3 regions of the Pedobacter sp. GR22-10 genome follow, and region 2 is predicted to be linked to each of the others. Evidence: riboswitches for the same ligand, from Rfam matches in the RefSeq annotation. Region 2 holds a riboswitch; each other region holds the start of a gene.
What was found. Region 2 has a riboswitch for S-adenosylmethionine ahead of OQX64_RS05660 (O-acetylhomoserine aminocarboxypropyltransferase/cysteine synthase family protein). Riboswitches for the same ligand answer to the same signal wherever they lie in the genome.
Positions count from the first base shown of each region.

Region 1: another riboswitch for S-adenosylmethionine. It lies ahead of metH (methionine synthase); the one in region 2 lies ahead of OQX64_RS05660 (O-acetylhomoserine aminocarboxypropyltransferase/cysteine synthase family protein).
Region 3: another riboswitch for S-adenosylmethionine. It lies ahead of OQX64_RS18725 (SusC/RagA family TonB-linked outer membrane protein); the one in region 2 lies ahead of OQX64_RS05660 (O-acetylhomoserine aminocarboxypropyltransferase/cysteine synthase family protein).

Region 1 is NZ_JAPIVR010000005.1:53,065-61,116, reverse strand. It holds gene metH (methionine synthase) at 1-2,788, opposite strand, end outside; SAM riboswitch class I at 2,926-3,029, opposite strand; gene OQX64_RS19055 (Bax inhibitor-1 family protein) at 3,182-3,919, opposite strand; gene OQX64_RS19050 (hypothetical protein) at 3,958-4,524, opposite strand; gene murQ (N-acetylmuramic acid 6-phosphate etherase) at 4,629-5,432, opposite strand; gene OQX64_RS19040 (S41 family peptidase) at 5,621-7,228, shown strand; gene OQX64_RS19035 (GNAT family N-acetyltransferase) at 7,291-7,800, opposite strand; gene der (ribosome biogenesis GTPase Der) at 7,998-8,052, opposite strand, start outside.
Region 2 is NZ_JAPIVR010000001.1:1,320,619-1,328,670, forward strand. It holds gene OQX64_RS05640 (multidrug effflux MFS transporter) at 1-904, opposite strand, end outside; gene OQX64_RS05645 (queuosine precursor transporter) at 1,029-1,799, shown strand; gene OQX64_RS05650 (homoserine dehydrogenase) at 1,938-3,182, opposite strand; gene OQX64_RS05655 (homoserine O-acetyltransferase family protein) at 3,402-4,460, opposite strand; gene OQX64_RS05660 (O-acetylhomoserine aminocarboxypropyltransferase/cysteine synthase family protein) at 4,500-5,825, opposite strand; SAM riboswitch class I at 6,098-6,208, opposite strand; gene OQX64_RS05665 (hypothetical protein) at 6,405-7,412, shown strand; gene OQX64_RS05670 (trans-sulfuration enzyme family protein) at 7,457-8,052, opposite strand, start outside.
Region 3 is NZ_JAPIVR010000004.1:496,506-504,557, forward strand. It holds gene OQX64_RS18720 (SusD/RagB family nutrient-binding outer membrane lipoprotein) at 1-554, opposite strand, end outside; gene OQX64_RS18725 (SusC/RagA family TonB-linked outer membrane protein) at 565-3,738, opposite strand; SAM riboswitch class I at 4,085-4,190, opposite strand; gene OQX64_RS18730 (peroxiredoxin family protein) at 4,325-5,587, shown strand; gene OQX64_RS18735 (alpha-L-arabinofuranosidase C-terminal domain-containing protein) at 5,694-8,052, shown strand, end outside.

The DNA.
Region 1 (8,052 bases), on a different contig from region 2:
CCCGGATTCCGGTAAATTCCGGTGCAGGAAGATCTGGTTTAAAATCGATCTTAAATTTATTTTCCCGTGCCTGTTCAAGCGTTTTAAAGCGCTTATCAGAACGCTTGTTTAAATGCGCTTCGCGGGCTTTATCATACTCAGCCCTGATACCTGCTACATAATCATCCTTTGTTTCCGGATTCATTAAGGTACTGCAAACTGTTACACTTCTGGAAGCATCAAGCACATGAATGGCTGGCCCCGAATAATTTGGAGCCACCTTAACGGCAGCATGAATTCTGGATGTAGTTGCACCACCAATAATCAATGGAATGGTAAAGCCTTCACGTTCCATCTCCTTGGCAAAGTGAACCATTTCGTCTAAAGATGGCGTAATCAATCCGCTTAGTCCAATAATATCTGCATTGATTTCTTTGGCTTTTTTGATGATTTCCTGTGCCGGAACCATCACGCCCATATCTACAATTTCAAAGTTATTACAGGCTAAAACTACGCCTACGATATTTTTACCAATATCATGCACATCACCTTTTACGGTAGCCATCAGCACTTTTCCGGCTGATGAACTTTGATTCTGATCCGGATTATCCAGTTTTTCCTGCTCAATGAACGGCAATAAATACGCCACAGCCTTTTTCATTACACGAGCAGATTTCACCACCTGGGGCAAAAACATTTTTCCGGCGCCGAATAAATCACCAACAATATTCATCCCGTCCATCAGCGGCCCTTCAATCACCTGAATCGGACGGGCATATTTCTGTCGTGCCTCTTCTACATCATCATCCAGGTATTCTACAATTCCTTTAACTAAAGAATGTGATAATCTTTCTTCCACTGAGCCCTTTCTCCATTCCTCATCCTTAACCACTTCCTTACCTTTTGATTTTACGGTATCGGCATATTCTACCAAACGTTCGGTGGCATCATCTCTCCGGTTGAGCAATACATCCTCTACACGTTCCAGAAGTTCAGGTGGAATTTCCTGGTAAACTTCGAGCATCCCTGCATTTACAATCCCCATATCCAGGCCTGCCTGAATGGCGTGATAGAGAAAAGCCGAGTGCATGGCTTCCCTAACAGTATTGTTTCCCCTGAATGAGAATGAAATATTAGAAACCCCGCCGCTCACTTTAGCATGCGGGAGATTTTCTTTGATCCAACGGGTGGCATTGATAAAATCAACAGCATAGTTGTTGTGCTCTTCCAGTCCGGTGGCAACGGTTAAAATATTGGGATCGAAGATGATATCTTCCGCAGGAAATCCAATTTCATGCACCAAAATATCATAACTTCTTTTACAAATCTCTTTTCTGCGCTCGTAGTTATCGGCCTGGCCTTGTTCATCGAAAGCCATCACCACTACAGCAGCACCGTATTGCATAATTTTACGGGCACTTTCGCGGAATTTATCCTCGCCTTCTTTTAAAGAGATTGAATTCACAATTCCTTTTCCCTGCAGGCATTTCAAACCATTTTCAATCACCGACCATTTAGAGGAATCGACCATGATGGGCAACTTTGCAATGTCGGGTTCGGAGGCGATCAGGTTTAAAAATTTGGTCATGGCTGCTTCCGAATCCAGCATTCCCTCGTCCATGTTCACATCAATCACCTGTGCGCCACCTTCAACCTGTTGCAAGGCCACGGCGAGCGCAGCTTCGTAATCACCCCCTAAAATCAGCTTCGAAAATTTAGGCGAACCGGTAATATTGGTTCTTTCCCCAACGTTTACGAAAATACTTTCAGGCGTAATGGTTACGGGCTCCAGGCCACTTAACCGCATAAACGGCTGAATTTCCGGAATTTTTCTTGGTGATGCTTTTCTGGCATTCGCCGCGATACAGCCGATATGTTCGGGCGTGGTACCACAGCAACCTCCTACGATATTAACAAAGCCAGAAGCGATAAAGTCATCTACTAAGTGTGCTGTCTCATGCGGTTGCTCATCATAAGCACCAAATTCATTGGGCAAACCTGCATTTGGATAGGCAGAAACGTAACATCCCGCTTTTGCGGCTAACTCTTCAATATGCGGACGCATTTCTTTCGCACCCAACGCACAGTTGAAACCTATACTTAAAGGTTTTGCGTGCATCACTGAGTTTAAAAAAGCCTCGGCAGTTTGTCCGGATAGGGTCCGACCAGAAGCATCGGTAATCGTACCGGAAATCATAATCTCCAATTTACGGCCAATAACTTCTTCATATTTTTTGATGGCTACAATAGCCACTTTGGCATTCAGCGTATCGAAAATGGTTTCAATCAGCAATACATCTGAGCCCCCATCTACCAAACCGCGCACCTGCTCGTAATAAGCAGTCTCCAATTCATCAAAGTAAACCGCCCGGTAACCCGGATCATTTACATTGGGCGACATGGAAAGCGTTCTATTGGTTGGGCCAATGGCACCGGCAACGAAACACTTACGATCTGGATTAGCAGCCATAAACTCATCTGCCGCTTCCTTTGCCACTCTAGCACCTTCATAACTTAATTCATACGACAAATCTTCCATCTGGTAATCCGCCATGGAGATTCTTTGCGTACTAAAGGTATTGGTTTCGATAATATCTGCGCCAGCGGCTAAATATTCGAGATGTATGGCTTTGATAATATCCGGACGGGTGATGTTCAGCAAATCATTATTGCCTTTCACATCGCAAGGATGATCCTTAAACCGTTCCCCTCTAAAATCTTCTTCGGTAAGCGTATAACGTTGAATCATCGTGCCCATCGCACCATCGATGACCAAAATACGTTTTTCTAATTCTTCTCTTATGCTCATTCTGTTATTAGATGTGAGAGACGAGAGGAGTGATCTGAGAAATTAAGACATTTATAATTGGCCTCAAATCTCAAATCTAATTTCTCAAATCTCAAAAAAGCTTATTCAAAAAGTTGGCACATGGATCGTACTTCCTTAACTTATCTTTCTCCCGGTTAACCGAGATTAGAATGTAGCACCTTGTTGGCACAGGTTGCTAAGACTTCGTTGGGTCTAATCCCTCCGTCTTTCTTAATAAGCATACAAAAATGCAACAAAGCAACATCATTTCCAAAATTTATCGCTTCGCTGCCAAATAAAATTACAAAGGCCATGCAAATATGCACGGCCTTTAAAATATTGTTTTGTCATTAACCTGAAACCAGATAAATCCAGCGGTCAGAATTTAGTGAATTATCTTCTGCTACCGAAGAGACGTAGTAAAGAAACAAATAAGTTAATGAATGTGATATAAAGTGACAACGCACCCATTATTGCTAATTTTTTGCTGTCGGCCAATGCAATTTCATTTCCGCTTTCATCCAAACCTTCACCAATTCTTTTAATTTCCTGAACCTTATAAGCGGTAAGCGCAGTAAAAATAGCCACACCAACAAAGCCTAAAATGTAGTTCAGCGTTTCGCTGCCGATAAAGAAGTTGATCAGACTTACGATAACCAAACCGATTACGCCAGCCATTAGTATTGGTCCGAATTTACTTAAATCAACATCTGTAGTGTATCCCATGATAGCCATTACAGCAAAAATAACGGCTGCTGCAACGAAGCAAATGGCAATAGATGTTGTTGTGTAAATTAAAAGTATAAAGCCCAACATCACACCTGTTAGTAAAGAATACAACAGAAAAATACCCACTAATGCCGGGAAGGATAATCTTTGCATAGCAGCCCCCATCAACATCACTAAACCAAGTGGCGCAAAGATGGCAATGTATCCAAATATGGTAAATCCTTTTTCAGCTACTAAATAGGATAAAATTCCTGGCGAATTTGCCAATACAAATGCAGAAGCGCTTGATATTAACAAAGCAACGAACATCCATAAGAATACGCTGGCAAAGAATTTTTTAGACACTGTGTTTTCCTGGACGAACACGCTATTGCCCTGATATTGATAGTTTTGTTGTTCCATTTTTATTTGTGTATTTAAATAATTATAAAAATAATACTTTAATTCAGTCTTTTTGTCAGCAATTCTTCAACTTTTTTGAAGAACTGTAACGGTTTTAATGTACGCCAGGGCAGGTGATCGAAAGCACCTCCAAAATTAATGTAATAATCAATGTTGTTATCTTTAAACTCCCTGATGACATGTTCCTGGAAATTTACCCCAACAATCCAGCCATCTTCCACTTCCTGAAACCATTCTTCATAATAACTATCGTCTGATGAATGAAAGTTCAATACATTTTCTCCGATTAATACAAACTTATTAATGCCTTCATCCATCATGAGTTCCAAAATATCGCGTTTCAGCAACATGATGTCGTTGTTGATGGCATCATTCCATTCGCCGATAAACTCAATAATCGCGTAACCTCTATCATAATCCGCATACAATACTTTCATGTACAAGGTATTGGAACCAAACTCATCCCATTGCGGGTGCAACAGAAAGTTATAGATCTGCTTATCAAAGTACAGTTCAGAGTATTCGGTATTGTAGAATGGCGATCGCTCATCCTCTGCCGAGATATAATCATCTCTCCACTGGTAATACGGCTCTATCTCGTGCATGTTTTTTTAATTATTGAATGAGTGAATTTTGAATGAGAGAATGCTACAATTACTTCCAAATTCAATCATTCAATCATTCCATCCTTCTCTCATTCTAACATTTCTCAGTGTCCTGCTTCTACTGCTTTACGCACACTTCCATGTTTACTCAGCAAATCTGCAGCTATTTCATAGCTCACATTTAATTCATCAGCTACCATTTGCGTTCCGCGATCAACCAGTTTATGATTAGTTAACTGCATATCTACCATTTTGTTTCCAACCACACGCCCCAATTGCACCATTACGGTGGTACTCAGCATATTTAAAACCAATTTTTGTGCTGTGCCCGATTTCATTCGCGTAGAACCGGTAATAAATTCAGGTCCAACCACCACTTCTACCGGAAAATCAGACGCTGCAGCAATGGGTCCACCAGTATTGCAGACAATGCAACCTGTTAAAACTCCATGCTGGCGTGCTGTATTTAAACCTCCAACCACATATGGTGTGGTGCCGGATGCAGCTAAACCCACCAGGCAATCCTTTTCATTAATATGAAATGCCTGTAAATCTTTCCAGGCCTGCAGGCTGTCATCTTCAGCAAATTCTACAGCCTTTCTGATGGCAGAATCCCCGCCGGCAATAATACCAACTACAGTATCGAAAGGAACACCATAAGTTGGTGGACATTCAGATGCATCTACCACTCCTAAGCGGCCGCTGGTACCTGCCCCTATATAAAAAAGCCGACCGCCCTTTTTCATTCTCTCGGCAACGGCCGAAGTTAATTTCTCAATCTGAGGCAAAGATTTTTCAACAGCAAAGGCTACGGTTTTGTCTTCATTGTTAATCCCCTGCAAAACTTCCATTACCGACATTTCATCAATGTGGTTATAATTTGATTCTTGCTCGGTAACTCTATTCATAAATTTATTTTTGATAAAATTCGGTAAATTCTTTCTAAAATCTACCCTAAAAATTTAAAAATATAGATTGCCACTTGATAGAGCAGATGTTATACTGTTAATTTATGTGAAATATTATAAACAAAAGACAAGAAATTGCAGTTAAAAATATATCAACCCGCTTATTTTCATAAATTTGCCTAACGCCAATGAAAAAGAATACCCGAAAAAACATACTGATTGCCATCAGCTATTCTGTGATTTTGATAGCAGGAATGTATTTGGGTATTAAGTTTATTAAAGATCAGGGATTTGGCGTTACCAGAAGACCTCAACTGGCCAGCAATAGTGATGAAAAACTGGAAGAAATTCTGCATATCATCAATAAAAATTATGTAGATGATATCAATACTGATTCGCTGCAAAACTTACCTATTGATAGTGTACTCCACCAGCTGGATCCACACAGTGTATATTTGCCTCCTACCGATGCGCAAGACATGACCAATAACCTGGAAGGGAATTTTGAGGGCGTTGGCATTGAATACTATATGTTAAACGACACCATGATGGTAACAGGCGTGGTGAAGGATGGACCGGCATATCAGGCGGGCATTAAGCTGGGTGATAAAATCCTGGTGATCGATACCACTATGGTTAGTGGCAGAAATTTACCAAAAGAACAATTAACAGGAAGATTCAGGGGAAAGGCTGGTAGCGGCGTGGGCGTTACCTTATTGCGCAGCGGCACACAGGTACAAAGCCGGCTGATGGTTACCCGGGGTAAAGTGAATATCAGCAGCATTGACGCAGCCTACATGATGAACCCGGAAACCGGGTACGTGAGGATTAGTAAATTCGGTGCCAATACAGACGGTGATTTCGCAGCCGCGGCCGCAAACCTAAAGGCAAAAGGAATGAAAAAGCTGATCCTTGATTTACGTGATAATGGCGGCGGTTACTTTTCTGCAGCTACAGGCCTGGCCGATCAGTTTCTGCCCGAAAATAAATTAATTGTATACACCCAGGGTAAGCACGAACCCCGCACAGATTATTATTCGACCGGGACAGGAGCCTTTCAAAATGGGAAGCTTGCCATCCTAATCAATGAAAACACCGCATCAGCAAGTGAAATCGTTGCAGGTGCCATTCAAGATCTGGGCCGTGGAATAATTGTAGGTCGGCGGTCTTTCGGAAAAGGACTCGTTCAGGAACAGTTTGCTTTTGGAGATGGCTCTGCCTTAAATTTAACTATTGCCCGCTATTATACGCCATCTGGGCGAAGCATTCAGAAATCATATAAAAAAGGATATGATGCGTACAAACATGAGCTTGATGAAAGGATGCTTGACGGGGAGTTAACCGGTGATCATACCTCCTTTCAGGATTCGATAGAAAAAAGTGAGGGTGTTAATATGCAGCAACATAAAAGGGCTAAAACTGTTGGCGGGATTCAGCCAGACATTTTTGTAAAACTGGATACTACCGGATATAATAAGTTTTACGCTAACCTAGTGAGCAAAAAAGTGCTGTCTGATTATGTTTTTAATGTATTGACCAACCGCTATAGTGCTGCTTTTGTAGAACAAAATATTAATAATTTTGCCCTGAGTGATAATGAGTTTAAAGATTTTATAGGCTACTTGCAAAGAAAAAATGTAACTATAGACCGCTTTCAGCTTTATGCTGCAAAATCGATTATCCTGAACGATTTAAAAGCCCTGCTCTGCCGTTACTATCTGGGAGACGTGGGCTACTACCGATCTGTTAATCAAACGGATAACGCGGTAAGACAGGCTTTAACCAATCTTCAGTAAATCACAGACAGGTTTCAAAAGCGGACCAATTTTATGATTCAAAGATTAGCTGGATATTGATCTTATACTTCGATTTCGAACAAACTCAAACTTATGCCTTCATAATGCCTGGGTAAACCATCCGTTTTTGCCATCGTCACTACACCAACATCATCAAAACCACAACTGGTATAGTAATCCAATAGTTTTTTATTATCTGCCCAGGTATCCATGCGGATATATTTAATCTGGTGTACTTTTGCATATTGTTTGGCCCAGCTAATGATTTTTTTCACAAAGGATTGCCCCCGGAAATCGGGATGACTTACAATCCTGTGAATATAGATGGCTTCATGATCCCGGTCACCCCAAATCAGCTGATCATTAAACGTAACTGCAAAAACACAAGCCACTACACCATCCACCAGTATTTTATACTGTCGGTTTTCAGCAATTTCCGTTTCCACCAGTTCTGTACTGAATCCCTGCCAGTGTTTATGAAATACCTTTTTCTGATGGGCAACAGCGATATCATAAAATTTAAATATCGTGTCAAAATCTGATAAAAGGCTGTTTTTGACTTCGATTTGCATGGCAGCGAAGATATGGAATTCAGACTTAATTGTTTAAACCTGATTGACGTGGAAATACTTTTTGCTATTCATCCTCATCATTTTCAGGGCCGACATTCGCAAAAAGATTGAAACAAAAAGCAGGGCTGCAACGCCCTATGGAATGCTGTCCCTGCTTTTCTATTATTTTTAAAATATACTTTCAGCTTTCAAACAGCTTATTTCTGCCTGAAGAAGATCTGAATTGGTGCACCGGAGAAATTAAAGTTCTCT
Region 2 (8,052 bases):
TTAAACTAAATACACATTGCGCTATTAATGCCCAGGTGACTATCTTTTTACTGCTGAACCATTTTAAAATTAAACTATTTAACTGGCTGGAACCGATAAAGGCTACTGAAAGCAAGGCAAAGATCCATCCATAGCCTGTTTTGCTTACCTCATAAATTTTCATAAAAACCGTTGGTGATGATGATACGTAAGCAAATAAACCAGAAAAAGTTATGGAGCTGATGAAGGCATAAGTAGAAAACTGCGGTTCTTTCAGTACCATGAGGAAGCTATTTAAAATCGGTTTTGGCTTCAGCGAGTAATTCGGATCTGGTTTATAGCTTTCCGGTAATTTGAATATGGAAGCCAGCAGCATCAGAATCGCCATAAAACCCAAAAAAACGAATACATATTTCCAACTGAGTGTGGAAATTAAATAACCACCTGCAGTAGGGGCCAGCATGGGCGAAACCGCAATAACAAGCATTAAAGAAGCAAAAACTTTCGGGCTTTCTTCAACGGTAAATAAATCGCGGACCATGGCGATGGAGGCTACAGCGGTGGCGCAACTGCCAATAGCCTGAACGAAACGTAAAACAATAAGTTGATTTACATCAGTTACGGCAAGGCATAAAAATGAAGAAACGATATAAAGTGCTAAACCGAAATAGAGTGGTTTCTTCCTTCCAAATTTATCAAGAAGTGGTCCGTAAAGTAATTGACCGGCAGAAATACCAATAAAAAATGCTGATAATGATAGGGCTACCGACGATTCATTTGTTTTTAAGTCTTTTGCGATATCTACAAATCCAGGCAAATACATGTCGATAGAAAAAGGGCCAAGCGCTGCCAGGGAACCCAGAATTAAGATAAGGTAGATTTTTTTTGCTGAGCCATAATCATGAATAGTTTTTCCGAGGCGCAAAGATTGTCAGATTTATGCATTTAACCTATTTTTGAGGTCGAATGATTGTAAAAAGATAAATGGTTAAAAAAATTAACACGAAGTACAGTAATTCTGATTTGAATTATTTTTAGATTTATGCACTATGACTTTTAAAACCAAAGAAAGCCGGCTATTTCTCGTGTTGGGATGTTTTTTTGTCGCGAATGCGATATTATCAGAGTTTATTGGGGTGAAATTATTTAGCGTAGAGGAAACTTTAGGGATTAAAAAGTTTGACATCAATTTATTAGGCGTTAAAAACCTGTCTTTTGTGATGTCGGCTGGTGTGTTAACCTGGCCGATTATTTTTATCATGACCGATATTATTAACGAGTATTTTGGCGTAAAGCAGGTTCGCTTTCTTTCCATACTTACTTCTATCCTCATTGCATTTGCCTTTTTAATGGTTTGGGGTTCCATGCATTTAAGTGCGGCAGATTTCTGGGTTCACCAAAACATCAACGGGGAAGATTTAAATATGAACAACGCTTTTGCAGGGATATTCGGTCAGGGGATGTGGATTATTGTAGGCTCTATCATTGCCTTTATTGTAGGGCAGCTGGCTGATGTTTTAATTTTTCATCGTATTAAGAGGGTAACCGGAGAAAAGGCTTTATGGTTGCGGGCAACAGGTTCAACACTGGTTTCCCAGCTCATCGATAGCTTTGTGGTCATCTTTATTGCTTTTTATCTCAATCCACAATATCATTACAGCTGGAAAATGGTTGCTGCCATCGGACTGGTAAATTATACTTACAAGTTTATTGTAGCCATTTTAATGACCCCGATTCTGTATATCGTTCATTTGATTATCGACAGTTACCTGGGAAAAGATTTGGCTAAAAAACTCACAGAAATGGCCGGGCGGGGTTAGTCTCTTGCTGGCTGTTAAGCATGAAGAAGAATATGCTTATTCAAAAAGGGGGGAAACCGATTAAATGGACAAAAAGGCCGGAATCGCTCCAGCCTTAATGCTTAACAACAAAACAAATAAAAAAATTAACCTTAAAATTTACAGGGAAGCCAGTTCTTCCGCGAACACATTTTCCGCAACCTGCTCCTGTTTGTAGATCTGTCTGCCGGTATAGGCAATAAAAACGTCTTTTTCCAAAAGTAAATCACGGTTTTTAATCAGCTGTTCTAACTTAACTGTGCCGATCACATATTTATAGTTACTGGCTGCATAGCGTTCGCTAATTTCATCAAAACCCAGCAAGGTCACTAAGTCTTCATCCGCATAACGCAAATAAACCTCCAGCAAAATATCTTCAGTGTGTTTAACACCATTTTCTGAATGATATTTTTTATACTCATAACGATAATCATATCGTAAAGCTGCAATATCTGAGAGTACGGCGGCACCGGTAGGATGACCACCGGCACCTTTTCCGAAGAAGAATTGTTTGTCGGCAAATGCCGCCTGAACCGTTACGGCATTGTATTCATTCTCAACATTATACAGGAAATCATCTTTGGCAACAAGCTTAGGCAATACGTAAGTCACGATATCCTTGGTATTTACTTTCCGTGCAGTAGGAACCAGCTTAATTTTGAAATTCTTTTCACGGGCATATTTGATATCGTTAGCAGAGAGGTTTTGAATACCAATATTTAAAATAGCATCCGGATTCACAAACAAGCCGTAGGCATGGGCTGTGGCAATCGCCAGTTTATATTTGGGATCGTAACCACCTACATCTAAAATCGGATCGGTTTCTGCAAAGCCCAGGTCTTGCGCTTCTTTTAAGGCTGCATTGTAACTTTGATTTTCATTAAAAATCTTCGATAAGATGTAATTGGATGAACCATTAAAGATGCCACTTAAGGCATGAAAAAGCTCATTGTCATAATATTCTTCCAGATTCCTGATGATTGGAATACTACCGCAAACCGCACCTTCATAAAGTAATGATGTACCATATTTCTGCTGCAATTCAACCAGTTCTTTTAAATGATTGGCAATCATTTTTTTATTGGCAGAGACAACATTTTTGCCGTTTTTTAAAGCAGTGGTTACAATTTCATAAGCGGCATCAGCATCATTAATCAGTTCCACTACTGTATTGATTTCTGAATTATTCAGAATCTCATGGCGGTCTGTCGTAAATAAATGTTGATCGAGCGTACGTTTTTTCTTTGGATTTTTTATAGCAATTTTTATGATTTCCAGGTTAAGGTTCTGACTCTGGATAATATCTAATAAGCCCTGGCCTACCACTCCGAAGCCAAATAAACCGATTTTTAAATTTTTACTCATGGTGTTTTATAGTGTATTAGGTAGCGAGTATCAAGTATCAGGACTTGTGCTCAAAGCGCTTTTCGCTACTATTTTTTTTGTGAACTTCTATTTGATACGGAAACACAGATTTTCACAGAATTAGATTCCTTATTTCCATGATTCAGTGTTTTCGCGTCTGATTAATATTTTTTAATTTGTTTAGCCTGGCTTTTATTCAATCTTTTACCCTCTACTTTATCAGGCCGTATGCTGTAGCTTAATAATTTTCTTATCCCTGCTTTCTCTGATAAAGTTGCCGATGATGTTGGTTAAGGCATTGGTTTCAATTAAAAAACCATCATGACCATATTCAGAATGAATCACCGCGAATGTTGCATCATTGATCTGATCTGCCAGGTATTTTTGCTCTGACACCGGAAAAAGAAAGTCATTTTCGATACCAATAACTAAGGTATTTGCTTTGATTAATTTTAGAGCTTCAGCAATACTCTTTCTGTTGCGCCCTACATTGTGGCTGTCCATAGCTTTGGTCAAATAATAATAACTGTAAGCATTGAAGCGTTTAATCAGCTTCTCACCCTGATAATTCTGATAGGAGGAGGCCCGGAAATGATCCGTTTTATCATTTACACTTTCCACCTGTGTACTGCCATAAGCATGGTAGGTTCTGTAACTCAGGAGTGCAATACTTCTGGCGGTTTTTAAACCTTTACTGCCGCCATCGGGCTGGTTGGCAAAGAAAGTCCTGTCTGTGGTAATGGCCAGTCGCTGACTTTCATTAAAGGCAATGCCCCAGGGCGAATGTACCGCGTTGGTGGCCACTAAAATCAGATTTTCAATTCTGGAAGGTTCGATAATTCCCCATTCCACAGCCTGTTGTCCGCCCAATGAACCACCAATCAGTAATTTAATGGAATCGATGCCTAAATGCCTGGCCAGCAACTGATGTGCGGCAACAAAATCGCGGATGGTAAGTGGTGGAAAAGATAAATAGTAAGGCTGGCCGGTTACCGGATTAATGCTTAACGGATTGGTTGTTCCATAATTCGAGCCTAAAACATTGGCGCAAACGATATAATGATCTTCTGGGTTAAACAATGCATTTTGTCCGAACAAACCTTCCCACCATTCAAATACATCAGCATTGGCTGTCAGCGCGTGACATACCCAAATCACATTGTCTTTATTGGCATTTAGTTTACCATATGTTTGATAGGCGATTTGCAGATTCCGAATTTTTTTCCCGTTTTCCAGCTTAAATGGCTTGGTATGATGATATGTTGATGCAGTGCTCATGGTAAAATTGTAATGTTGTAAAATGACTAGGTACTAAGCTTACAGGGATTCCTGACTGATTTTTGATCCAATAGCCGCAAAAGCCTGTTCAAAATCTGCTTTAATATCATCAATATGCTCTATACCTACAGAAACTCTTAGTGCATTTGGTTTAACGCCGGCCGCCAGTTGGGCTTCATCACTTAATTGCTGGTGTGTGGTGGCTGAAGGCTGGATAATTAAAGTTTTAGCATCACCTACATTAGCTAAATGAGAAACCAGTTTCAAACTATCTATAAGCTGAGAGGCATTTTCCTTGCTTCCGTTCAATTCGAAAGATAAAACGCCACCAAAGCCGTTGCTTAAGTATTTCTTGGCCAGGTTATGGTATGGACTACTGGATAAACCAGGATAATGTACTTCTTTAACCATAGGATGATTTTCCAACCAGGTAGCCAGCTCAAGTGCATTGTCTACATGACGTTGAACGCGGAGTGATAATGTTTCTAATCCCTGTAATAAGAGGAAAGAATTAAAAGGAGACAGGGCAGGTCCCAGATCCCTTAAGCCTTCTACCCGGGCGCGAATAATAAACTGGATGTTACCAAACGGACCTCCGATACCAAAAACATCGTTAAAAACTAATCCGTGGTAACCTTCTGATGGCGCTGTAAACTGCGGAAATTTTCCATTGCCCCAGTTGTAATTTCCACCATCAATGATCACACCGCCAATGCTGGTACCATGACCGCCGATCCATTTAGTAGCAGATTCTACTACAATGTTTGCTCCATGTTCCAGTGGTTTAAATAAATATCCACCTGCACCAAAAGTATTGTCTACAATAAAAGGAATATCATGTGTTTTGGCAATGGCCGCAATTTTTTCAAAATCAGGGATGCTGAAGGCCGGATTGCCAATGGTTTCCAGGTAAATGGCTTTGGTTTTCTCTGTGATTTTTTGTTCAAACTCTTCAGGAACATCCGGGTTTGCAAAATCGACGTGAATGCCCAGACGTTTAAATGCAACCTTAAACTGGTTGTAGGTTCCGCCATATAGATGTGATGACGAAACAATCTGATCTCCGGCCGTTAAGATATTATGCAGGGCGATAAATTGTGCCGCCTGGCCTGATGCTACCGCCAGTGCGGCTACACCACCTTCCAAAGCGGCGATTCTTTTTTCAAAAACATCAGTTGTAGGGTTCATCAGCCGGGTATAGATGTTTCCAAACTCTTTTAAAGCAAACAGGTTAGCACCATGTTCCGCATTCTTAAATCCATAAGAGGTGGTCTGATAAATGGGAACCGCTCTGGAACCTGTTGTAGGGTCTACTTCCTGACCAGCATGCAACTGAAGCGTTTCAAATTTATATGATGTTGACATAATTTTCTAATAATTAAGGTTAAAGTAATGAGTGGAATGAACGGACAAATCAGAAAAGTAAATTATCCTGCAGGGCGTATCCCGGTTAACCGGGACCTTCCAATTTGAAAAGAAACAAGAGAGGAAGATTTTTAAATTACCGTATGCAACAGCACATACGGGACATATACATCACATTAGAGCACACCAGCAGTTTAATGGAAACATTTGCTGTTTGTTGTTTCAGACTAGTGCCGTCGTGAGATAGAAGATTTAAAGTATTCATCAGTTTAAATTTATATCACCGGTTAACTCCATGTTATCCGGTCAGGAATTGGCACCTTCTCTTTCTGAGGGTTGCCAGTGGGTCACGGAGCCAGTCTCTCGCCACTTCTTTATAAATCAATCCGATTCAGATTGACTTTTATTTAGTGATCTACCAAATAATATTTCAAATGTCTGAAATAATTTTAAAACAACAAAATTTAATTCTGATTTTTTATTAAATAAATCCAATTACATGTTGTAATCACAAAACGATTGTTCAGGTAAGTTTATTTAACATTAAAATTTTATGTTTGTATAACCTATCTCATCTATATGAAAAACGCTAAAATGATTTGTCTGGCCCTTTCACTCACCATGGCAAGTTTTACCACAGTTAACGCACAATTCGGCGGATTAAAAGACAAATTATTAAAAGTTGGAACTGCACAGGGGGCTAAGGCTTTAGGTGTGGATAAATTTCTGAAACAACCCGGTGCCATTACCACAAGTTTTGAAGACGTAAACCGCGAGGGAGAAATGATGCCAGATTTTAAGGCCATACTCAAGGCACAACCACTATATCTCTTACCAAAGAATCCGGAAGGAGGATACCTGCTTTGTGAAGGACTTTATGAAATGACGAATAAAAGTTATTGCTTGATGGCTGGTACCTTCGCCCCGTCAAAAGGAGATGGCTATATGTTTGCTCCGGTATTGGGCTCAAAAGAAGATGTTGTGATTGCGATCATTAAAAGTGCAGAAAAGCACCCTGAAGTAGAACAACATGATATTCAGGCTTTATTATGGACCATCATAGCACGCACTAAATTTACAAGTTACAGCGGACAGGTAAAAGTTACCGCATTAAAATTATTGACGCCAAAACAGATCACCATGTTAGAAGGCGGCGCATTAGGTGTGCTGCCCTTTGATGTAATGGAAAAAGCCAAAGACCAGTTGCCATCTGGTTTAAAGGCAGTTTTTGAAGCTGAAAACAATATTCGCCAGCTCGTTTCTTCAGGAAATTATACCTATGCTGATCTGGAACGGTATGCAATTATTGCAGGTATGGCCCCGCAAAGAGCAGATGTGCCCAGCGGTATCTGGACCAAACATCCTGATGGATATTATGTACGTTATTTTCCTTCGGGCTATTCTACCACACGCGTACAGGTATATGTGCCAAAAGAATTGCTTGCTTCGGGAACAAAATTGGTTTATGATGCAGCTGGTGATATCGCCTGCCCTGCAAATACAGGTGCTCAACGTTTAGCACAAACCAATGAGCCTTTAAACGCAGACTATGCGAAGAAGTTGGTTACTGTTTGTAACCCAAAATAGGTTTTTAGTTCTATAAGGTTTAAAACCTTATAGAACTGTAGAATTTAGGCCAGCGCCTGTGCTAAATCGGCTATAATATCGTCAACATGCTCCAATCCAACAGAAATTCTTAACAGATTTTTTGGTGTTTTACTGTCTGGTCCTTCAACAGAGTAGCGGTGCTCGATTAAGCTCTCCACACCGCCCAGACTGGTAGCTTGCGCAAATAATTTCACTTGATTCACTACTTTACTGGTTGCGTCCACGTCGCCCTTAACTAAAAAAGACATCATGCCGCCAAAGTCTTTCATTTGTTTCTTAGCAATTTGATGTTGCGGATGAGTCTCTAATCCCGGAAAATAAACCGCTTCTACTCTTGGGTGACTAACCAGATAATCTGCCACTTTCTTTCCGTTTTCGCAATGCCCTTTCATGCGATATGACAGGGTTTTGATGCTTCGGCATAATAAATAACAATCAAAAGGAGAGGGAACGGCACCGCCCGTTTGCTGGATGTTTTTGATTCTCTCCCATAATGCATCTTTCCTGCCTGTAACCAAAATGCCACCCAGAATATCACTATGTCCGCCGAGGTACTTTGTACTGCTATGCATTACGATATCAGCCCCTAATAAAATCGGATTTTGTAAAACCGGAGAGG
Region 3 (8,052 bases), on a different contig from region 2:
GCAATCGCTTTTCCGGCAGGATCTAAAGTATTTTTTGCTGTTTTCAAATCTTTTAGCAGGCCGTCATAAACATCCTTTTGTTTATCATAAACTGGCGTGATAAATTCTTTTATTTGTCCTGCCTGACTGTATGGGATATCGCCATAAGCATCAGTAAGCAACAAAAATGACCAGGATCTTAAAGTTAATGCCACACCCGTATAATTTGGATTACTGGTTGCATTTCCAATCTCTATAATTTTATTTAAACCATTAATACTGGTTGAATATAAAGTAGACCATAGCGTAGTAAAGCTACTGTTGGTATAAATAAACCTATCTTCTTCCGTATACTGTACTTTTGCCCAATGCTGAACAAACAGGAGACTGGAGTTCATGTTATTGGTGGTGCCCCAATAGGCGTCAGCTGTATTTTTGATGGCGGCAGTTAACAAATAATCAGGCTGTGCATTTTCAGTTACATTGGGGTTGATGTTGGTCTCATCCAGTTCTTTCTTGCAGGACGTAGCGCAAACAGAAAGAGAAATCAGGCTATATAATAATATTTTTTTCATGATGGAAAGATTAAAATTTGATGTTCAGGTTAATTCCGTAAGTACGTGTGGTTGGGTTAGAGAGGCTCTCCAAACCCTGTCCGTTACCGGTATTAAAAGCAACTTCCGGATCAATATCTTCAACATTGCGGTGAAGGATTGCCAGATTTCTACCCACTAATGCAACCGATACACCTTGCAAATTCAGTGATTTGATCCATTTTGCAGGCAAATTGTAGCTCAGTTTAATTTCACGAAGTTTCACATAAGAGGCATCAAAAATATTGGCCTCATCTATCGTTCTGAACGATTTGTAATAAGTTTGTGCGGAGAGAATTTTTTCATTCGGTTTGCCATCCGCGGTTACCCCATCAAAGATCATCCCGTCATCATAAACGGTTGCTTCTGCTGGCGCATTTGCTCCACTAGCTAACCTAACCGCGCCGTTTGCCTTTAAATTTTCTGGGTAGTAATAAGAAATACCGCCGAATTCTGCACCTCTCCCAGGCAATGTAGATGCTAAAACACCGGTATAAGTACCTGTAGAATAAGTACCGTTGTAAATAGAACCACCGAAACTGGCGTCGATCAACACGCCTAAACTAAAGCTTTTGTAGCTAAAAGTATTTGAAATTCCGCCAATCCAATCTGGTGTATATTTCCCTAAAACTCTTTTGGTCGGGTCAGTTTGTGGTGCACCTGTAGCATTTACCAAAATATTACCATTCCCATCTCTTAAAAAAGCATTGCCAAAAAGTGTTCCGTAAGGTTGACCAACAGTCGCAATTACCTGTGCAGAATTGGTTGCCACCACATAATTTTGCAGTAAACCTTCCTGATCCAATTCCACCACCTTACTTCTGTTTGCCGCATAGTTGATATCAATATCCCAGGTAAATTGTTTTTTCACCGGCGTAATACCCAGCTGAACTTCAATACCCTTGTTATTAATTTTTCCGGCATTTATATTTTTCGATCTGAAACCTGTACTCGGACTCACATCTACATTTAAAATCTGATTGTAACTGTTCGTATTATATACACTGACATCAAAACGAAGTCGCTTGTTAAACAAAACAGCTTCAGCACCTAGCTCTGATGAAGTGGTGGTTTCAGATTTTAGATTCGGATCGAAATCTGTTCCGGACGGACTAAGCTGCGGACTTGCTCCAAACGGTGCAGAGAAACTGTAAGTATTAGTTAAACGATAAGGTGAGGTGTCCTTACCTACCTTAGACCAGCCACCACGTACTTTTGCGTAATCCAGCACCTCGCTTTTGATATCAAAAGCTTCAGTGAGCACTAAACTACCGTTGAAAGACGGATAAAAGTAGGAGCGGTTTTGAGCGGGCAAGGTGGATGACCAATCATTACGGGCCGTAATATTGGCAAAAAGGTAATTTCTAAAACCAATCTGACCGGATGCATAACCACTGTAAGACTTTAACTTACTGTAATTATTAGATGAGGTTAAGGGATCTCTGGAATTGTTTAACGTATACAATCCGGCAACAGCCAAACGGGGTGCACTTTGATCATTTTGTTCGATATAACTGGTCCGGATATTACCACCAAGCAACACATCTAAACTAAAATCATCATTTAATTGCTTGGCATAATTTAATGTCGCATCCGTATTGTTTTCATTTACCGTAAAGGCACTTTCGGTATATGATCCAAATGGCGTTCCGTTAGTACCGTAGGCAATTTTAATTTTTCGGCGATCATTGTAATAATCTGTTCCTGTACGGAAATTGAAGTTCAATCCGTCAATAATTTTGTAGTTTAAACCTATACTTCCAATTAAACGGTTCCTGTTTTGAGACACCGTATTCTCATAAGCCACCCAATAAGGATTGCTGTAATAACTGTTGTTCCAATTAAAAGTATTACCATTCTCATCCAGGTAATTTTTCAATTGATTGATATCAACCTGTCTGCCAAACCACGCAAACTGCAACATGGTACTGGTTGATCTTGATCCGCCCGTTCCAGGCAGGTTGTCGGCACCAAGTTTACTATAATTGGCATTCGCGGTGATGGTGAGTTTAGGTGTTAAACGTAAAGTAGTATTTAAAGTGAATGAGTTTTTACCCTGACCTGAATTGGGTACGATACCGACCTGCTTAAGGTTGTTATAAGATAACCGGTAATCGAATTTCTCTCCTGCATCCTCAATTGAAATACCATTTGTTAAGGAGTAACCTGTTTGGAAGAAATCCCTTACGTTATCCGGATGGGCCACAAAGGGCACTGCTACACCTTTCGAAAAGAACTGCGGAATCAACCTGCCATCCATTCTGGGCCCCCAGCTTTCATCAACCCCATCATTTACGCCGGCACCTTTTCCATCCACATAGCTGAATTTACCTTCCGATCCCTGTCCGAATACATCCTGATATTTTGGTAAGGTTAATATACTTTCGATCACGCCATTCGAGTTTAAAGAAATACCCAAACCTTTTTTAGATTTTCCTGATTTTGTTTTAATGATAATCACACCTGCTGCTGCCCTTGAACCATATAAAGCGGCCGCATTGGGACCTTTTAACACACTGATGGATTCGATATCATTAGGGTTAATATCTGAAATGGCATTGGCGTAATCTCTCGCCCCCGCCGAATTAAGCTGTGAATTATCTACCGGAATCCCATCTACAACAAAAAGAGGCTGATTATTTCCGGCAATAGAAGTTTCCCCTCTAATCACCACACGGGAAGATCCCATATCGCCCTGGCTATTGGTTACCCTTACCCCGGCTACTTTACCGGCAAGTGCATTTACCAGATTGGTTTCCCGCGCTTCAGTTAAACTTTCCCCTTTTAATTCCTGAACGGCATAACCTAACGATTTTTTCTGTTTAGTGATACCTAAAGCCGTTACCACCACTTCATCTAATGCATTTTCTCCGTCACTTAAGGTTACATTTAATGCATTCGAACTTTCGGTAACCACCACTTCTTTAGTTGTAAAACCAATATAAGAGAAAACCAATGTACCTTTTCCATTAATTGTAATACTGAATGCGCCACTATTATTGGTGGTTACGGCTTGTTTGGTTTCCTTAACAAATACTGAAACTCCGGGCAATGTTTCTCCTGAAGCACTTTTAACCGTACCGGAAATACTGATGTTTTGGGCATGCACGAGTGACGAAAGCAAGAGCAAGCATACGATTGCCAACAGCTTAATTTTTTTGAACATAATCAATTTATTAATAATGAGATGAATGAAGAATGTAAAAATCAGGGCAAAGCAATTCCACTTCGCTTACCGGCGAATTTTTTACAAACGTGAATACTTAATGATTTAAATTATTGGGTTGGTATTTATAGCCTCATACAGCAACAAATACCCTCACGCATTCGAAGACTTAAAAAGGTTTTTAAATGCCCTGATTGAGTAGATTGTTTTTTGTTAGTTTTTTCCATCAAATTGTTTTTAACGATATACCTTATACTTAGCATTTCCGGTGAAGCTGATTTACAAAAAAAGCACGCCCGTAAAATCAGGAGTGCTCTCATATAATATTAATACTTTGCATTCAACTGACTTAACTTACCCAAATTACTTCGGGATGGAATTAGCACCATATCCAATTCAGGCTGGTTGCTAAGGTTTCGCAGGGCCATTCCCTCCACCTTTCTTGATAAGCATTTTAAAATAACTGCGGCAAAGATAATATAAAAATCATAATGACTACAAATTCTATAGATTTTATTGAAAATATTTTTTCCGTGCTTTTATGATGCTTACATTTGTCACGTTATCAATAGATCTCAAATATCACATGAATATAAAATCATTACTATTTCTGCTACCGGCTTTTATGTTGTCGCAGACTTTACAAGCACAGACACAGAAAAAACAATCAGCTACTGCCCATAAATTAACCACATCCTTTGTTCCGAACGGCAAATGGCGGGGTGTGTTTGAAATTAAACCTGGGGTTGAAGTTCCCTTTAATTTTGAAATTACCAAAATCGATACAAAGCCACACTTAATATTTTTGAATGGTGAAGAACGCTTTGATGGTGGCGTGGTTAAACAAACTGCAGATTCCATTCTGGTTGCGTTGGATCAGTTTGACAATGAACTTGCCTTCAAAATCACAGGTGATTCGCTGGTTGGAACGCTTAGGAAACAAGATGGCTCCGGTAAACCTTTGGCCGTAAATGCAACCAGAGGGAATCCATATCGTTTCAAACCTAATGGTAAAAATGCTGCAGCTGATTTCTCTGGCAAATATGATATCACTTTTAAATCGCCTACCGGAAAAGATGAAAATGCAGTCGGACTATTTAAACAAACTGGTAATAAAATTACCGGGACTTTTTTAAGGGTAACTGGCGATTCACGTTACCTGGAAGGAATAGTGGAAGGCAATGATTTTTATTTATCCAGCTTTATTGGCTCTAGTCCATCCTATTACAAAGGAAGTTTTTCAAAAGACGGAACCATAACAGGAGAAACGGTGAGCACCAGGGGAAATACACCCTTCACAGGCAAACAAAATCAAAACGCGGCCTTACCTGATGCCTATAAATTAACCTTTTTAAAGGATGGATACAAAACACTTGATTTCTCCTTTCCGGATGTAAACGGGAAAAAGGTATCGCTCAGCGATGAGAAATTTAAAAATAAGGTGGTCATTCTTACCATTACAGGCACCTGGTGCCCAAATTGTGTAGATGAGGCTTCTTTTATTGCACCCTGGTACAAGGAAAACCGTAATCGCGGCGTTGAAGTTATTGGCATTCATTATGAAAGACAACTGGATTCAGCCTACGTGCGGAAGGCCTTAACCCGGTTCAGGGATAAGTTTGATATCCAATATGATCAGGTAATTGCTGGCACACCCGATAAAAAAATAGTATCTGAATCTTTACCAGCCCTGAATAATTTCATCTCTTTCCCAACCACCATCATCATTAATAAAAAAGGAGAAGTGGCACAGATTCATACGGGTTACAGCGGACCAGCAACCGGCCAATATTATACCGATTTTGTAAAGGAGTTTAATGCTGAAATAGATGGACTGCTGAAAGAATAGTTTGAATAATTACATCGTAATTAAATAAATACAAAATAATAATCGTTAAACCAACGATTATTATTTATTTTGGTCTTCGCATTTCCAACCAAATAGCTGCAGACCCATGAAGTTTTACCTTAGATTCTACGTTTTATTTGCTATACTTTTTACTGCCACAGCCAGTTTAATGGCCAAAGAAAATAAGTTAACGGATGAGCCGGATTCTGCCTATCTGTTTGCTTACAATGCCAATGGCTTGCGCTTTGCCTGGAGTCGTGATCAGACCAACTGGACACCAATCGGAAAGGATTACCTGTTTTTGAAAAGCGATTATGGCAGGTGGGGAAGTGAAAAAAAAATGATTTCACCCTATGTCATCAGGGGAAGAAATGGTGAATGGGTTTGTGCGTGGGAATTAAATGATCAGACCAATCAGTTTGCCATAGCCACTTCCAAAAACTTAATCAACTGGGGGCCCCAGCATTATCCATATGTTGCCATGGGGAAAAATGTATTAAAGCCTGTTGTTGATTATAACCAGCTGAAAGATGAATATTCCATCACTTATGCTGATGTGGAAGGCAAGCATTTTCAAACCAGAACGAAGGATTTTATTGCTTATGAAAAAGCTGTTGAAGTACCATTATCCGCATTTAATGCTGAGGATAAAACAGCAAATATTTCTGGTCATACCATTGGGCAATCTCATTATGTGGCTTGGTCAGTAATCAAGAACCTTCAAAAAGCCTATGATTTGCAGCAATATAAAGCCCGCCAAAACAGTGAAACAACCAAAGATGATACACAAAGATTTGCTGGATTAAAACCGGTTGATGCTAAAATTACCATTGATTCAAAAGGTGCAAAAGCCATCAGTAATATGCTTACCGGTATATTTTTTGAAGATATTAATTATGCTGCAGATGGAGGCCTTTATGCAGAATTGATTCAGAACAGGGGATTTGAATATCAACCCAGCGATAAATCTTTCCATGATAAAAACTGGAACAGCACTTTTGCATGGAAGTTAAAAGGAGATCAAAGCACTTTCACCGTTGATTCAATTGCACCCGTTCATCAAAATAATTCACACTATGCGGTGCTGGATGTTAAAGTTGCCGGTGCTGCATTAAGCAATACGGGTTTTGATGGAATAGCAGTAAAAAAAGGAGATGCTTATTTTTTCTCTGCTTTCAGCAAGCAATTGGCTGGTCGTATTTCTGGTTTTGAAGTGCGTTTAGTTAGCGATACAAAGGGTATTCTAGCTAAAATTACTTTAAAAAATACCACTTCATGGAAAAAGGTGAGTGGTACCTTCTATCCATCAGCAGATGCGACAGATGCCAGACTGGAAATCATGCCGCTGGCTGCCGGAAAATTTGCTTTTGATATGGTTTCTTTATTTCCGCAGAAAACTTTCAAGGGGCATCAAAATGGCTTAAGGGCTGATCTTGCCAAATTGATTGCCGATATTCATCCTAAATTTGTTCGCTTTCCTGGCGGATGTTTAGCACACGGGGATGGTATTCAGAACATTTACAAATGGAAAAACACCATTGGTGCTTTAGAAACCAGAAAACCAGACCGCAACCTTTGGGGCTATCACCAAACCATGGGATTAGGCTATTTCGAATACTTCCAATTTTGCGAAGATATTGGTGCAGCCCCTGTTCCGGTGATTGCCGCAGCAGTACCTTGCCAGAATTCGGGCACTGGCGGTGGTGGCCAGCAGGGCGGTATCCCGATGGAAGAAATGGATCAGTACATTCAGGATATTGTAGATTTAGTAGAATATGCCAATGGCGATGTGCACACCACATGGGGTAAAAAAAGAGCTGAAGCAGGTCACCCGAAGCCCTTTAATTTAAAATACATCGGGATTGGAAATGAAGACCAGATTACCCAGGTGTTCAAAGAACGCTTTACCATGATTTATCAGGCACTGCGAAAAAAACATCCTGAAATTACGATTATTGGTACGGCAGGCCCATTTTTTGAAGGTACCGATTATGAAGAAGGCTGGAAAATTGCCACCAACTTAAAGGTGCCAATTATTGATGAACATTATTATCAGTCGCCCGGATGGTTTATTAATAACCAAAACTTTTATGACCAGTACGATCGGTCAAAATCAAAAGTTTATTTAGGTGAATATGCGGCAAGTTTGCCCGGAGGAAATAAAACCAATCTGGAAACGGCGTTGGCTGAAGCCTTATATTTAACATCGCTGGAAAGAAACGGAGATGTGGTGAGCATGGCTTCTTACGCACCGCTGATTGCAAAAGAAGGACATACCCAATGGAACCCTGATTTAATTTATTTTAACAATAGCGAAGTAAAGCCAACAACGGGTTATTTCGTGCAGCAACTTTATGGAAATCATGCGGGCGATCAATATCTTCCCGGAGAAATAAAATTATCAAATGATCAGGATCAGGTGAGTAAACGAATCGCCTTTTCTGTCGTAAAAAACACGCAAACCA